2 linked regions of the Caldimonas thermodepolymerans genome follow. The protein of the gene in region 1 interacts with the protein of each later gene in a pairwise test. Links are inferred from orthologs where the notes say so. Each region holds a gene or a part of one and is shown on either strand. Other genes may lie near its edges.

Region 1 (8,631 bases):
TGATCTGCATCGCCTCGTCCAGCGTCTTGCCCTTGACCCATTCGGTCACCAGGGAGCTGGAGGCGATCGCCGACCCGCAACCGTAGGTCTTGAAGCGGGCGTCCTCGATGACGCCGGTCTCGGGATTCACCTTGATCTGCAGCTTCATCACGTCGCCGCACGCAGGCGCGCCCACCATGCCGGTCCCGACGGTGTCGTCGCTCTTGTCGAACGAACCGACGTTGCGGGGGTTCTCGTAGTGGTCGATCACCTTCTCGCTGTATGCCATGTCAATCTCCTACTACTGCTTGATCAGTGCGCGGTCCACTGGATGGCGTTCAGGTCGATGCCGTCCTTGTACATCTCCCACAGCGGGGAGAGCTCGCGCAGCTTGGCAACACGGTCCTTCAGCGTGGCAACGGCGTAGTCGATCTCCTCTGCGGTCGTGAAGCGGCCGATGGTCATGCGCAGCGACGAGTGCGCCAGTTCGTCGCTGCGGCCGAGCGCGCGCAGCACGTAGCTGGGCTCCAGGCTGGCCGAGGTACAGGCCGAACCGGACGAGACGGCGATGCCCTTGATGCCCATGATGAGGGACTCGCCTTCGACGAAGTTGAAGGACGCGTTGACGTTGTGCGGCACGCGGTGTTCCAGGCTGCCGTTGATGAACACCTGCTCGATGCCCATGATGCCGTCCAGCAGGCGGCGCTGCAGGCCGCGGATGCGCTCCAGCTCGGTGTGCATCTCTTCCTTGGCGATGCGATAGGCCTCGCCCATGCCGACGATCTGGTGCGTCGGCAGCGTGCCCGAGCGCAGGCCGCGCTCGTGGCCGCCGCCGTGCATCTGCGGTTCCAGGCGCACGCGCGGCTTGCGGCGCACGTACAGCGCGCCGATGCCCTTCGGGCCGTAGGTCTTGTGCGAGGCCAGGCTCATCAGGTCGACCGGCAGCTTCGACAGGTCGATCTCGACCTTGCCGGTGGCCTGCGCCGCATCGACGTGGAAGATGATCCCGCGCTCGCGGCACATCGCCCCGATCGTCGCGATGTCCTGGATCACGCCGATCTCGTTGTTGACGAACATCACCGACACCAGGATGGTGTCCGGGCGCAGCGCGTCCCGGAAGCGGTCGAGGTCGAGCAGGCCGTCTTCCTGGACGTCGAGGTAGGTGACCTCGAAGCCCTGGCGCTCGAGCTCGCGGCAGGTGTCCAGCACCGCCTTGTGCTCGGTCTTGACCGTGATGATGTGCTTGCCCTTGCCCTTGTAGAAGTGCGCCGCCCCCTTCAGGGCCAGGTTGTCGGATTCGGTGGCGCCGGACGTCCAGATGATCTCGCGCGGGTCGGCGCCGATCAGGTCGGCGACCTGCGCACGCGCCTTCTCGACGGCTTCCTCCGCCTCCCATCCCCAGGCGTGGCTGCGCGAGGCCGGGTTGCCAAAATGCTCGCGCAACCAGGGAATCATGGCGTCGACCACGCGCGGATCGACCGGCGTGGTGGCGCCGTAGTCCATGTAGATGGGGAAGTGAGGCGTCATGTCCATGTTGCTTGCGTCAGGAGCCTTGCGGCCCCGGCTGGCAGAAAAGCAGAAAACCCGAAAACGGCACGCGGCGGATCGCACCGCCGCGAGCCCTTACTTGGAAAATGCGTTGCCGAGCGCGAACACCGAGTTCGGCGCGTTGACCTTGATCGGCTTGACCACCGGCTGGCTGGAAATCGCGCGCTTGACCGGCTGCTCCTCGATCGAGATGCCGCGGGCCAGCTGGTCCTCCACCAGCTTCTTCAGCGTGATGGAGTCCAGGTACTCGATCATCTTGGCATTCAGGCTCGCCCACAGGTCGTGCGTCATGCAACGACCCTGGTCGCTCATGCAGTTTTCCTTGCCGCCGCAGCCGGTGGCGTCGATCGGCTCGTCCACCGCCACGATGATGTCGGCCACGGTGATCTCCTCGGCCTTGCGGCCCAGCGAATACCCGCCGCCAGGACCTCGGGTGCTCTCCACCAGCTCGTGCCGACGCAGCTTCCCGAACAGCTGCTCGAGATAGGACAGCGAAATCTGTTGCCGCTGGCTGATCGCGGCCAGCGCCACCGGCCCCTGATGCTCCCGCAGGGCTAGATCGATCATGGCGGTGACGGCAAAGCGGCCTTTGGTGGTGAGACGCATGGCAAGCTCCTTAAAGCTTTCAGCTGCGCGCTGAAGTGTTGAACCCAAACAGCTTGTGGCCCGGGTGAACCCTCGGTTGTTTCCGACTGATTTACTCGAATTTTACCTGAAGCCTAGTTTTTTGGTCAAGTTTTGGTCAGGAAGTTCCTGAGACCAGCACGCGGCGTTCCAGCAGGTGGGTCAGCAGCCCGGCACAGGCGTCCTCGAGGTAGTCCAGCACCGTCTCGAAGCCCTGCGGCCCCCCGTAGTAGGGGTCGGGCACCACGTCGTGCCGGTGCCGCGTGGCGAACTCCATCAGGCGGCGCAGCTTGTGGCGGTGCTCGGGCGGGCAGGCCGCTTCGAGGACGGCCAGGTTGGCCCAGTCCATGGCCAGCAGCAGGTCGAAGCGTTCGAAGTCCCGGGCGCAGACCTGCCGGGCCCGCAGCCCGCGCAGGTCGTACCCGCGCCGGGCCGCATGCTGCTGGGCCCGCTCGTCCGGCGGCTCGCCGACGTGGTAGTCGTGCGTGCCGGCCGAATCGACCAGCACCTGCGACCGCAGGCCTGCCTGCTCGACCAGGCGCCGGAACACCCCTTCGGCGGTCGGCGAGCGGCAGATGTTGCCCATGCAGACAAACAGGACGGAAACGCGGGAAGACGGCTTGAACAACTTCATGGGGCACAAGTCTAGGCTGCCGGCGCCCTGCGCCAGGCGTACGGGCCAAATCCGACGTGGTCGTCTGCGGTGCCCTCATCGGCGTCCCCGGTCTGCGCGGCTGCGAACCGCGTGACGGTCCAACCCTTCAAGGTAAGGCAACCACGCCAGAGTTCAAGGGGCCAGCCGCTGCGCCCGGCAGGTGCGGGGCCGCGCCGGAGCGGGGCGGCCTCAACCGGCGGCGGCGACGTTGTCCCCGCCGCCCGCACCGAAGGCCTGCTGCTTGAGCATGGCCAGCTGGTCGCGCACGCGGGCGGCCTTCTCGAACTCCAGGTTGCGCGCGTACTCGAGCATCTGCTTCTCGAGCTGCTTGACGCGCTTGCCCAGGTCCTTCTCGGACAGCGCCTCGACCCGCGCCACCTCCTCGGCCGCCCGGGCCGCTCCGCGGGACGCGTCCTGCGAGTAGACGCCGTCGATCAGCTCCTTGACCTGCTTCTGCACGGTGCGCGGGGTGATGCCGTGCGCCTGGTTGTAGGCCAGCTGCTTGGCGCGGCGGCGCTCGGTCTCCTCGATCGCGCGGCGCATCGAGTCGGTGATGCGGTCGGCGTACAGGATGGCCTTGCCGTTGGCGTTGCGCGCGGCCCGGCCGATGGTCTGGATCAGCGAGCGCTCGGCGCGCAGAAAGCCTTCCTTGTCGGCGTCCAGGATGGCCACCAGCGAGACCTCGGGGATGTCCAGGCCCTCGCGCAGCAGGTTGATGCCCACCAGCACGTCGAAGGTGCCCAGGCGCAGGTCGCGGATGATCTCGACACGCTCGACGGTGTCGATGTCCGAGTGCAGGTAGCGCACCTTGACCCCGTTGTCGGCCAGGTAGTCGGTCAGCTGCTCGGCCATGCGCTTGGTCAGCGTGGTGATCAGCACCCGCTCGTTGGCCTCGACCCGCTCGCGGATCTCCTGCAGCACGTCGTCCACCTGGTGAGTGGCCGGGCGCACCTCGACCACCGGGTCGACCAGGCCGGTGGGGCGCACCACCTGCTCGACCACCTGCCCGGCGTGCAGCTTCTCGTAGTCGCCCGGGGTCGCGGAGACGAACACTGCCTGGCGCATCTTGCGCTCGAACTCCTCGAACTTCAGCGGCCGGTTGTCCAGCGCCGACGGCAGGCGGAAGCCGTACTCGACCAGCACCTCCTTGCGCGCCCGGTCGCCGTTGTACATGCCGCCCAGCTGGCCGATCAGCACGTGGCTTTCGTCGAGGAACATCAGCGCGTCGGGCGGCAGGTAGTCCACCAGGGTCGGCGGCGGCTCGCCAGGCTTGGCACCCGAGAGGTGCCGGGAGTAGTTCTCGATGCCCTTGCAGTGCCCCACCTCCTGCAGCATCTCCAGGTCGAAGCGGGTGCGCTGCTCCAGACGCTGCGCCTCGACCAGCTTGCCGGCCTTGACCAGCTCGTCCAGGCGCTGGCGCAGCTCCTCCTTGATGCCCTCGATCGCGCGCAGCACCTGCTCGCGCGGCGTCACGTAGTGGCTCGACGGGTAGACCACGAAGCGCGGGATCTTCTGCACGATGCGCCCGGTCAGCGGATCCAGCAGCGCCAGCGATTCGATCTCGTCGTCGAACAGCTCGATGCGCAGCGCCAGCTCCGAGTGTTCGGCGGGGAACACGTCGATGGTGTCGCCACGCACGCGGAAGGTGCCGCGTCCGAAGTCCATCTCGTTGCGGGTGTACTGCATGCGGATCAGCTGGGCGATCAGGTCGCGCTGCCCCAGGCGGTCGCCGGTGCGCACGATCAGCCGCATCTGCGTGTAGTCCTCGGGCTTGCCGATACCGTAGATCGCGCTGACCGTGGCCACGATCACCACGTCGCGGCGCTCCAGCAGGCTCTTGGTCGCCGACAGCCGCATCTGCTCGATGTGCTCGTTGATCGAGCTGTCCTTCTCGATGAACAGGTCGCGCTGCGGGACGTAGGCCTCGGGCTGGTAGTAGTCGTAGTAGCTGACGAAGTACTCGACCGCGTTGCGCGGGAAGAACTCGCGGAACTCGCTGTACAGCTGCGCGGCGAGCGTCTTGTTCGGCGCGAACACGATGGCCGGACGGCCCAGCCGGGCGATCACGTTGGCCATCGTGTAGGTCTTGCCCGAGCCGGTCACGCCCAGCAGGGTCTGGAACGACAGCCCGTCGCGCACCCCCTCGACCAGCTGCTCGATCGCGGTGGGCTGGTCGCCGGCCGGCGGATACGGCTGGTAGAGCTGGAACGGTGAATCCGGGAAGCGGACGAACTTGTTCTCGTCCAGTGACACGACTTCCGTCAGAGCTTCTGTCATGGAGTCCTGGGCATGCGCCTAAAATGCGGGTTATCCCTTGCCCACGGGCGGCAAGGGAAGCCGACTAGATTAGCCCAACTGCCCGCGCCACTCCACTGACAAGGACTGACTACCCATGGCCTCGCTTTTCGCCGCGGTCGAAATGGCCCCTCGCGACCCGATCCTGGGCCTGAACGAACAATTCAACGCCGATCCCAACCCCAACAAGGTGAACCTGGGCGTGGGCGTCTATTACGACGACAACGGCAAGCTGCCGCTGCTCAAGTGCGTGGCCGCGGCCGAAAAGCAGCTGCTGGAGGCCCCCAAGGCGCGCGGCTACCTGCCCATCGACGGCATCGCCGCCTATGACAAGGCCGTGCAGGGCCTGGTGTTCGGCGCCGACAGCGAGGCGGTCAAGGGCGGCCGCATCGCCACCGTGCAGGGCCTGGGCGGCACCGGCGGCCTGAAGGTCGGGGCCGACTTCCTCAAGAAGATCAACCCCGGCGCGCAGGTGCTGATCAGCGACCCGAGCTGGGAAAACCACCGCGCGCTGTTCGAGGCGGCGGGCTTTGCCGTCGGCACCTACCCCTACTACGACGCGGCCAAGCGCGGCATCAACTTCGAAGGCATGCTGGCCGCGCTGAACGCCGCGCCGGCCGGCACCATCGTCGTGCTGCACGCCTGCTGCCACAACCCCACCGGCTACGACCTGACCCCCGAGCAGTGGAAGCAGGTCGTCGAGGCGATCAAGGCGCGCAACCTGGTGCCCTTCCTCGACATGGCCTACCAGGGCTTCGGCGAAGGCATCGCGGAAGACGGCGCGGTGATCGGCCTGTTCCTGGACGCCGGCCTGGACTTCTTCGTCTCGACCTCGTTCTCCAAGAGCTTCTCGCTGTACGGCGAGCGCGTCGGCGCCCTGAGCGTGGTCGCAGCCAGCAAGGAAGAGGCCGACCGCGTGCTGAGCCAGCTCAAGCGCGTGATCCGCACCAACTACTCCAACCCGCCGACCCACGGTGCCCAGGTGGTCGCCACCGTGCTGACCTCTCCCGAGCTGCGCCAGCTGTGGGAGGAGGAACTGGCCGGCATGCGCCAGCGCATCAAGCAGATGCGTGCGGCGCTGGTCGAGAAGCTGAAGGCCGCCGGCGTCAAGCAGGACATGGGCTTCATCACCCAGCAGAAGGGCATGTTCAGCTACTCGGGCCTGACCAAGGAGCAGATGCAGCGCCTGCGCAGCGAGTTCGGCGTCTACGGCGTGGATTCCGGCCGCATCTGCGTGGCGGCGCTCAACAGCAAGAACCTGGACTACGTCGCCCAGGCGATCGCCAAGGTCTGCTGAGCACGGCGCACCGCACCGGATCGGGAAATGGGGCTTCGGCCCCATTTTTCATGCCCGGACGCTCCGCCACCATCCCCCCCCCCTGGGAAATTCCCGGAATCGAGGGTTTCTGCGCCCGACCCGGAGTGCACGGGGGCCGCAGCCTCCATAGAATGGTGCATTGCAACAAATGCACACGGGCCGCGCATGCGTCTTGCATGAGCCCGAATCCGTGCTGCAGCCCTGGGGCTGGAAAGGGACCGACGATGCTGTACCAGATCTACGAAACCCAGCGCGCGCTGCTGACGCCGTTCTCGGAGTTCGCCAGCGCCTCGGCCAAGCTCTACAGCCACCCCCTGTCGCCCTTCACGCACGCCTTCGGGGCCGAGCGCATCGCCGCGGGCTTCGACCTGCTGCACCGGCTGGCCAAGGAGTACGAGAAGCCGCCGTTCGACATCACCTCGGTGCAGGTCAACGGCGTGGACGTGGCGGTGCAGGAACGCGTCGCACTGGAGAAGCCCTTCTGCCGGCTGCTGCGCTTCAAGCGCTTCACCGACGACCCGAAGCTGCTGCCCAAGATGAAGGACCAGCCCACCGTGCTGGTGGTGGCGCCGCTATCGGGACACCACGCGACCCTGCTGCGCGACACGGTGCGCATGCTGCTGCGCGACCACAAGGTCTACATCACCGACTGGATCGACGCGCGCATGGTGCCGGCGGAGGTCGGCCCCTTCCACCTGGATGACTACGTGGAGTACGTGCAGGAGTTCATCCGCCACATCGGCCCGCACGTGCACGTGATGTCGGTGTGCCAGCCCACCGTGCCGGTGCTGGCCGCGATCTCGCTGATGGCCACGCGCGGCGAGCAGACGCCCCGCTCGATGACCATGATGGGCGGGCCGATCGACGCCCGCAGGAGCCCGACCGCGGTCAACAACCTGGCCACGACGCGCAGCTACGAGTGGTTCGAGAACAACGTGATCTACCGGGTGCCGCCGAACTACCCCGGTGCCGGCCGGCGCGTCTACCCGGGCTTCCTGCAGTACACCGGGTTCGTCGCGATGAACCCGGACCGGCACGTCAGCTCGCACTACGACTATTTCCTCGACCTGGTGCGCGGCGACGGCGACAGCGCCGAGGCCCACCGCAGGTTCTACGACGAGTACAACGCGGTGCTCGACATGCCGGCCGAGTACTACCTCGACACCATCAAGACGGTGTTCCAGGACTTCGCGCTGGTCAACGGCACCTGGCGCGTGCGCGGCGAGCTGGTGCGCCCCCAGGACATCAAGGCCACCGCGCTGCTGACCATCGAGGGCGAGCTGGACGACATCTCCGGCGCGGGGCAGACGCGCGCGGCGCACGACCTGTGCACCGGCATCCCGAAGAAGGAGCAGCCGCACTACGTGGTCGAAGGCGCCGGCCACTACGGCATCTTCTCCGGCCGGCGCTGGCGCGAGAAGGTCTACCCCGTGGTGCGCGACTTCATCGCCCGACACGACAGGTGAGCGGCCCGGACGCGGTACATTGGCGCCCGTCGTGGCGCCTTTGTCGTTTCAGAACCTCCCGATGTCCCAGCCTCCCGTCAGTGTCGACGCGATCGACGCCCTGCTGCCCCAGACGCAGTGCACCCGCTGCGGCTACCCCGACTGCCGCAGCTACGCCGAAGCCATCGCACAGGGGCAGGCGGCGATCAACCGCTGCCCGCCCGGCGGCGCGGAAGGCATCGCCCGGCTCGCGGCACTGACGGGGCGCCCCGTCGCGGACCTCGACCCGGAATGCGGGCAGGAAGGCCCGCGCAAGCTGGCGGTGATCGACGAGGCCTGGTGCATCGGCTGCACGCTGTGCATCAAGGCCTGCCCGGTGGACGCCATCGTCGGCGCGAACAAGCTGATGCACAGCGTCGTCGGGCCGCTGTGCACCGGCTGCGAGCTGTGCGTGCCGGTGTGCCCGGTCGACTGCATCGCGCTGGTGGACGCGACGCCCGGACGCACCGGCTGGCAGGCCTGGAGTCCGGAACAGGCCGCGCAGGCCCGCGAGCGCTACGCCTTCCATCGCCAGCGCGTCGAACGCGACCGGCGCGAGCACGAGGAGCGCCTGGCGGCCAAGGCGCAGCACAAGCTGGAGCACCTGGCGGAGGAATCGAAGCTCACCGACCCGCAGGAGCTGGACCGCAAGCGCGCCGTCATCGAGGCCGCGCTGGCCCGCGCACGCGAGCGCATGCGCAAGGCCGGCTGAGCGCCGCTACACTGCG
Region 2 (6,070 bases), 1.2 Mb from region 1 along the record:
ACCCCGAGACCAACTACTTCAACACCCGTTCGGTCGAGGCGGTGGTGCGCGACGTGCTGGCGATCAACCCGCGCGCGGTGATGATCATCAAGTCGACCGTGCCGGTGGGCTTCACGGAGCGGCTCAAGCAGCAGCTGGGCTGCGACAACCTGATCTTCTCGCCGGAATTCCTGCGCGAGGGCAAGGCGCTGTACGACAACCTGCACCCCTCGCGCATCGTGGTGGGCGAGCGTTCGGAGCGCGGGCAGGCCTTCGCCGACCTGCTGCGCGAAGGCGCGCTGCGCAAGGACGTGCCCGTCCTGCTGACGGACAACACCGAGGCCGAGGCGATCAAGCTGTTCGCGAACACCTACCTCGCGATGCGGGTGGCCTACTTCAACGAGCTGGACACCTACGCCGCCATCCACGGGCTAGACTCGCGCCAGATCATCGAGGGCGTCTGCCTGGACCCGCGCATCGGCGGCCACTACAACAACCCCTCGTTCGGCTACGGCGGCTACTGCCTGCCCAAGGACACCAAGCAGCTGCTGGCCAACTACAAGGACGTCCCGCAGAACCTGATCCGGGCCATCGTGGAGTCCAACACCACGCGCATGGACTTCGTGGCCGAGGACGTGCTGCGCCGGCAACCGAAGGTCGTGGGCATCTACCGCCTGATCATGAAGGCAGGCAGCGACAACTTCCGCGCCAGCAGCATCCAGGGCGTGATGAAGCGGCTGAAGGCCCGGGGCGTGGAACTGGTCGTTTACGAACCGGTCTTGAAGGAAGACGCCTTCGACGGCTCACGGCTCATCCGCGACCTGGCCGAGTTCAAGCAGCTCGCCGACGTGATCGTGGCGAACCGGCGCACGCCCGAGCTGGACGACGTGGCCGACAAGGTCTACACGCGGGACCTGTTCGGCAGGGACAGCTGAACCCTCCGGTCGCCGCTGCGCTGCAGGCCGGCGGGGGTTTTCGACGGCGATGACGGCCGGTTCCCAGCAGGCTCAGCCCTTCGCCAGCCGCCGCTCGACGAAGTCCAGCCGGTCCTGGCCCCAGAACAGCTCGCCTTCGATGACGTAGGTCGGCGCGCCGAAGACGCCGGCCTCGATCGCCAGTTCGGTGTCGAGTTCGTAGCGCTCGTGCGCGGCCTGGCTGTGCGCGTCCTCGATGCGCGAGGCGGGCAGCCCGGTCTCGGCCAGCAGCGCGACCAGCACCGCCTCGTCGGCGATGTTGCGTTCCTCGACCCACACGGCGCGCATGACGGCGCCGGCGATCTTCATCGCGGCCTCGGTGCCGTCCTTCATGTCCACCGCGATGATGAGCTTGGCCGCGTCGTCGCCGTTGACCGGGAAGAAGCGCGGCTCGACGTTGATCGGCAGGCCGAGATATTCGCCGAAGCGGCGCAGCTCGAGCAGCCGGTAGGCCTGGCGCTGCGGCGCGCGCTTGTTCAGCGGCACGCCGCCGGAGACCGGAAACACCTTGCCCCCGAGGTCCACCGGACGCACGCGCAGCGTCGCGCCGTACTTGCGGACCAGGTTCCAGAAGCGCTCGTGGCCCAGGTAGGCATACGGCGACTGCGGCGCAAAGTAGTAATCGACTGCAAGGCTCACAGGCAGGCTCCCTTCTTGCTGCGGCGCAGTCTAGCCCCGTTGCGCGCGCCTTGCCGGCGCGGCCGGATTGCCCGGGCCCCCCGGGAAAACCCGCTTGCCCGGGACGGGCAGCTCACTCCTGCAGCAGCGGGCGCAGGTAGCGGCCGGTGTAGCTGCGCTCGCAGGCGGCGACCTCTTCCGGCGTGCCGGTGACCACCACCGTGCCGCCGCCCGCGCCGCCCTCGGGGCCCATGTCGACGATCCAGTCGGCGGTCTTGATGACGTCCAGGTTGTGCTCGATCACGACGATGGTGTTGCCGTGGTCGCGCAGCTGGTGCAGCACGCGCAGCAGCAGCTCGATGTCGTGGAAATGCAGGCCGGTGGTGGGCTCGTCGAGGATGTACAGCGTGCGGCCGGTGTCGCGCTTGGACAGCTCCAGCGCCAGCTTCACCCGCTGCGCCTCGCCGCCCGAGAGCGTGGTCGCGCTCTGGCCCAGGCGGATGTAGCCCAGGCCCACGTCGATCAGCGTCTGCAGCTTGCGCGCGATCGCCGGCACGGCACTGAAGAACTCGCGCGCGTCCTCGACCGTCATGTCGAGCACTTCGCTGATGTTCTTGCCCTTGTACAGCACCTCCAGCGTCTCGCGGTTGTAGCGCTTGCCGTGGCAGACGTCGCAGGGCACGTAGACGTCGGGCAGGAAGTGCATCTCGACCTTGAGCACGCCGTCGCCCTGGCAGGCCTCGCAGCGGCCGCCCGCGACGTTGAAGCTGAAGCGCCCGGCGCCGTAGCCGCGCTCGCGCGCGGTGGGCACCTCGGCAAACAGCTCGCGGATCGGCGTGAACAGCCCCGTGTAGGTGGCCGGGTTGGAGCGCGGCGTGCGGCCGATGGGTGACTGGTCGACGTTGATGACCTTGTCGAAGGCGTCCAGTCCCTCGATGTCGTCGTGCGGCGCGGGCTCGAGGTGGCTCTGGTAGAGCTTGCGCGCCACCGCCGCGTAGAGCGTGTCGTTGACCAGCGTGGACTTGCCCGAGCCCGAGACGCCCGTCACGCAGGTGAACAGGCCGACGGGGATCTCGACCGTGACGCCCTTGAGGTTGTTGCCGCGCGCGTTGACGATCTTCAGCGTGCGCGGGTCGGTGGTGTCCTGCAGGCGGTGCCGCTTCCCGGGCACGGCGATCTTCAGCGTGCGCGCGAGGTAGCGGCCCGTGAGCGACGCCTCGTTGCGCGCGATCTCGTCCGGCGTGCCCTGCGCGACCACCTGGCCGCCGTGCGCGCCGGCGCCCGGGCCCATGTCGATCACGTGGTCGGCGGCACGGATCATGTCCTCGTCGTGCTCGACCACCAGCACCGAGTTGCCCAGGTTGCGCAGGTGCTTGAGCGTGCCGATCAGGCGGTCGTTGTCGCGCTGGTGCAGGCCGATGCTGGGTTCGTCCAGCACGTACATCACGCCGGTCAGGCCCGAGCCGATCTGGCTGGCCAGCCGGATGCGCTGCGCCTCGCCGCCCGAGAGCGTGTCGGCGCTGCGGTCCAGGCTCAGGTAGTCGAGCCCGACGTTGTTCAGGAAGCTCAGCCGCGCGCGGATCTCGCGCACCACCTTGTCGGCGATCTCGGCCTTGGCGCCCCTGAGCTGCAGCTGCTCGAAGTAGCGCTGCGCCTCGCGCAGGGTCGCGCGCGAGATCTCGTAGATCGGCGTGCCCTGCTGGGTGTCGCCGTCGACCAGCTTCACGAAGCGGGCCTCGCGGCGCAGCCGCGTGCCCTGGCATTCCGGGCAGGGGCGCGCGGCCTGGTAGCGCGCCAGCTCCTCGCGCACCGCGACCGAGTCGGTCTCGCGGAAGCGCCGCTCGAAGTTGGGGATGATGCCCTCGAAGGGGTGCCAGCGCTTGACGGTGCGCTTGCGCCCGCCGGTGCCCTCGGCCTGGTAGACGAACTCGATCTCCTCGCTGCCGGAGCCGTACAGCAGCACCTGCCGGGCCTGCTCGGGCAGTTCCTCGAACGGCAGGTCGATGTCGAAGCCGTAGTGGCGCGCGACGCTCTCGAGCATCGAGAAGGTGTAGGCGTTGCGGCGGTCCCAGCCCTTGACCGCGCCGCTGGCCAGGCTCAGCGACGGGAAGGCGACCACGCGCTCGGGGTCGAACACCGTCACCTCGCCCAGGCCGTCACAGGCCGGGCAGGCGCCCACCGGCGAGTTGAACGAGAACAGGCGCGGCTCCAGCTCGGCCAGCGAGTAGGTGCACGCCGGACAGGCGAACTTGCTGGAGAACAGGTGCTCGCGCCCGCTGTCCATCTCCAGCGCGATCGCGCGCCCGTCGGCGATGCGCAGCGCCGCCTCGAAGCTCTCGGCCAGGCGCTGCTGCATGTCCGGGCGCACCTTGAGGCGGTCGACCACCACGTCGATGTCGTGCTTCTCGGTCTTCTTCAGCGCGGGCACGTCGGCCGCCTCGTAGACCGTGCCGTCGATGCGGAAGCGCACGTAGCCCTTGGCCTGCATGTCGTGGAACAGCTCGACGTGCTCGCCCTTGCGGTCGCGCACCACGGGCGCGAGGATCATCAGCCGCGTCTCGGCCGGCAGGGCCAGCACCGCGTCGACCATCTGGCTGACGCTCTGCGCTTCCAGCGGCAGGTCGTGCTCGGGGCAGAACGGGGTGCCGGCGCGCGCGTACAGCAGGCGCAGGTAGTCGTGGATCTCGGTGACCGTGCCAACGGTGGAGCGCGGGTTGTGGCTGGTGGCCTTCTGCTCGATCGAGATCGCCGGGCTCAGGCCCTCGATGACGTCCACGTCCGGCTTGTCCATCAGCTCGAGGAACTGCCGCGCGTAGGCCGACAGGCTTTCGACGTAGCGCCTCTGCCCCTCGGCATAGAGCGTGTCGAAGGCCAGCGACGACTTGCCCGAGCCGGACAGCCCGGTGATCACCACCAGCTGGTGGCGCGGGATGTCGATGTCGATGTTCTTCAGGTTGTGGGTGCGCGCGCCGCGCACGCGGATCTGCGGGCTCTCGGGCTGCACGGGCTGCGAGGCGGCGAGGGACGGCAGGTCGGGGGTAGGTCGCGCGGACATGCGGGAACGGCCTGGGATCGAACGGGAAAACCCACCATCATAGTGATGATGGCCGGCGCGCATCCAGCGCGGCAGAACCGCGTAGCATCGCGGGCATGCGCACCGACCGCCGTTTCCCTGCAAGTCGCATGCACGCCGCGGCCCTGGCCGCCGCCCTCATCCTCGCCGGCTGCGGCGGGGGCGTCTACTGGAGCATCGGTGGCGACGACGAGCCCGACGTCGAGCTCGCCGCGCAGCCCGAGGTGGTGCGCTCCGGCGAGACGCTGGAGCTGCAGGCCGGCGCCAGCGGCGGCGTCGGCAGCGTGGTCGAGGTGCGCTTCTACCGGGTCGACGACAACGGCGCGCGCGTGCTGCTTGGCTCGGACCTCGACCGGCCGTTTCGCCTGACCGTGCGCGCGCCGACCGTGACCGAGCCCACCGCGGTGCGGTACCAGGCCCGCGCCTGGGACGAATGGGGCAACCGCGGCCAGAGCCCGACGGTCACCGTGACGGTGCAGCCGTAAGCCGGCACCGCCCCGCGCGGGTGCGCCCGCCGGCGCCCGCCCCGCCGTGATTCGCCCCCAGGCCTCGCGGCCGCCCCCTGTCGGCCGCGTACAACACCTGCACGGGAATGTTCATTTCTTCCTCGCGGCCAGTGCGGTGGACTCTGTAAAGTTCTGACACATTTTGTTTCGTTATTCACAAACTCGTCCTGCCTTTCGGAGCCCTCCATGCCCGTCCGCACTGTCCTGTCCCCGGCCCTGGCGGCCGCCGCCCTGGCGTTCAGCACGGCCTCCCATGCCGGTGAGGTGTACGGCAACATCGGCCTGCCCGGCCTGATGATCGGCTATGCCCACGCGGTCAACGACCGCCTGACGCTGCGTGCCGACGTGGCCAGCATCGGCTCGATCAGCGCCGACGGACGCGAGGAAGGCATCGAGTACGACGGCAAGGCGCGCCTGAACCGCGCCGGCCTGTTCGCCGACTGGTTCGTGTTCGGCTCGGGCGGCTTCCGCCTGACCGGCGGCATCACCATCAACGACATGCGCATCAACCTGCGCGCCCAGGGCAGCGGCCAGACCGTGCACATCGGCGACACCGACTACGTGCTGTCGGCCGACGACCGCCTGGACGTGCGCGTCAAGTTTCCGACCGTCACGCCGTACATCGGCATCGGCTGGGGCCACCAGCCGCAAGGCACCGGCTGGGGCTTCGTGGCCGACCTGGGCGCCTCGATCGGCAAGGCCAAGGTGCGCGGCAAGGCCACCGGCCCGACGCTGGACAACCCCGCGGCGCAGGAAGACTTCCGCAAGGAACTGGACGAGCTGCGCGACGGGGTCGGCAAGGTCCGCTTCGTGCCGCAGCTGAGCATCGGCGTCAGCTACCGCTTCTGATCTCCCGCGCAGCGCCCGCGCGCGCCTGCACGGGGCCGGGTTCACGCCACCCGGGCCCGGTGTCGTTCCGG

What was found.
Region 2: the proteins of uvrB (region 1) and uvrA interact in binary tests that used the Escherichia coli proteins (3 or more experiments, as listed by UniProt). The link is inferred for Caldimonas thermodepolymerans from one-to-one orthologs.

The regions. Positions count from the first base shown.
Region 1 is NZ_CP064338.1:1,487,188-1,495,818, reverse strand. Bases 2,540-5,461 are described here. They hold uvrB (excinuclease ABC subunit UvrB), read right to left. Parts: upstream 5,084-5,461; coding sequence 2,996-5,083; downstream 2,540-2,995. Other genes in these bases: IS481_RS07135 (amino acid aminotransferase), read left to right, coding at 5,199-5,461; IS481_RS07145 (low molecular weight protein-tyrosine-phosphatase), read right to left, coding at 2,540-2,785. Outside these bases: Fe-S cluster assembly scaffold IscU, read right to left, coding at 1-268; IS481_RS07155 (IscS subfamily cysteine desulfurase), read right to left, coding at 292-1,512; Fe-S cluster assembly transcriptional regulator IscR, read right to left, coding at 1,603-2,133; more of IS481_RS07145, read right to left, coding at 2,270-2,539; more of IS481_RS07135, read left to right, coding at 5,462-6,398; IS481_RS07130 (polyhydroxyalkanoate depolymerase), read left to right, coding at 6,644-7,885; electron transport complex subunit RsxB, read left to right, coding at 7,947-8,615. UniProt on the Escherichia coli protein: The UvrABC repair system catalyzes the recognition and processing of DNA lesions. A damage recognition complex composed of 2 UvrA and 2 UvrB subunits scans DNA for abnormalities.
Region 2 is NZ_CP064338.1:253,744-259,813, reverse strand. The notes cover bases 1,505-4,950. They hold uvrA (excinuclease ABC subunit UvrA), read right to left. Parts: upstream 4,627-4,950; coding sequence 1,705-4,626; downstream 1,505-1,704. Other genes in these bases: IS481_RS01265 (hypothetical protein), read left to right, coding at 4,722-4,950; IS481_RS01275 (2-hydroxychromene-2-carboxylate isomerase), read right to left, coding at 1,505-1,592. Also shown: IS481_RS01280 (nucleotide sugar dehydrogenase), read left to right, coding at 1-914; more of IS481_RS01275, read right to left, coding at 987-1,504; more of IS481_RS01265, read left to right, coding at 4,951-5,129; IS481_RS01260 (hypothetical protein), read left to right, coding at 5,337-5,999. UniProt on the Escherichia coli protein: The UvrABC repair system catalyzes the recognition and processing of DNA lesions. UvrA is an ATPase and a DNA-binding protein. A damage recognition complex composed of 2 UvrA and 2 UvrB subunits scans DNA for abnormalities.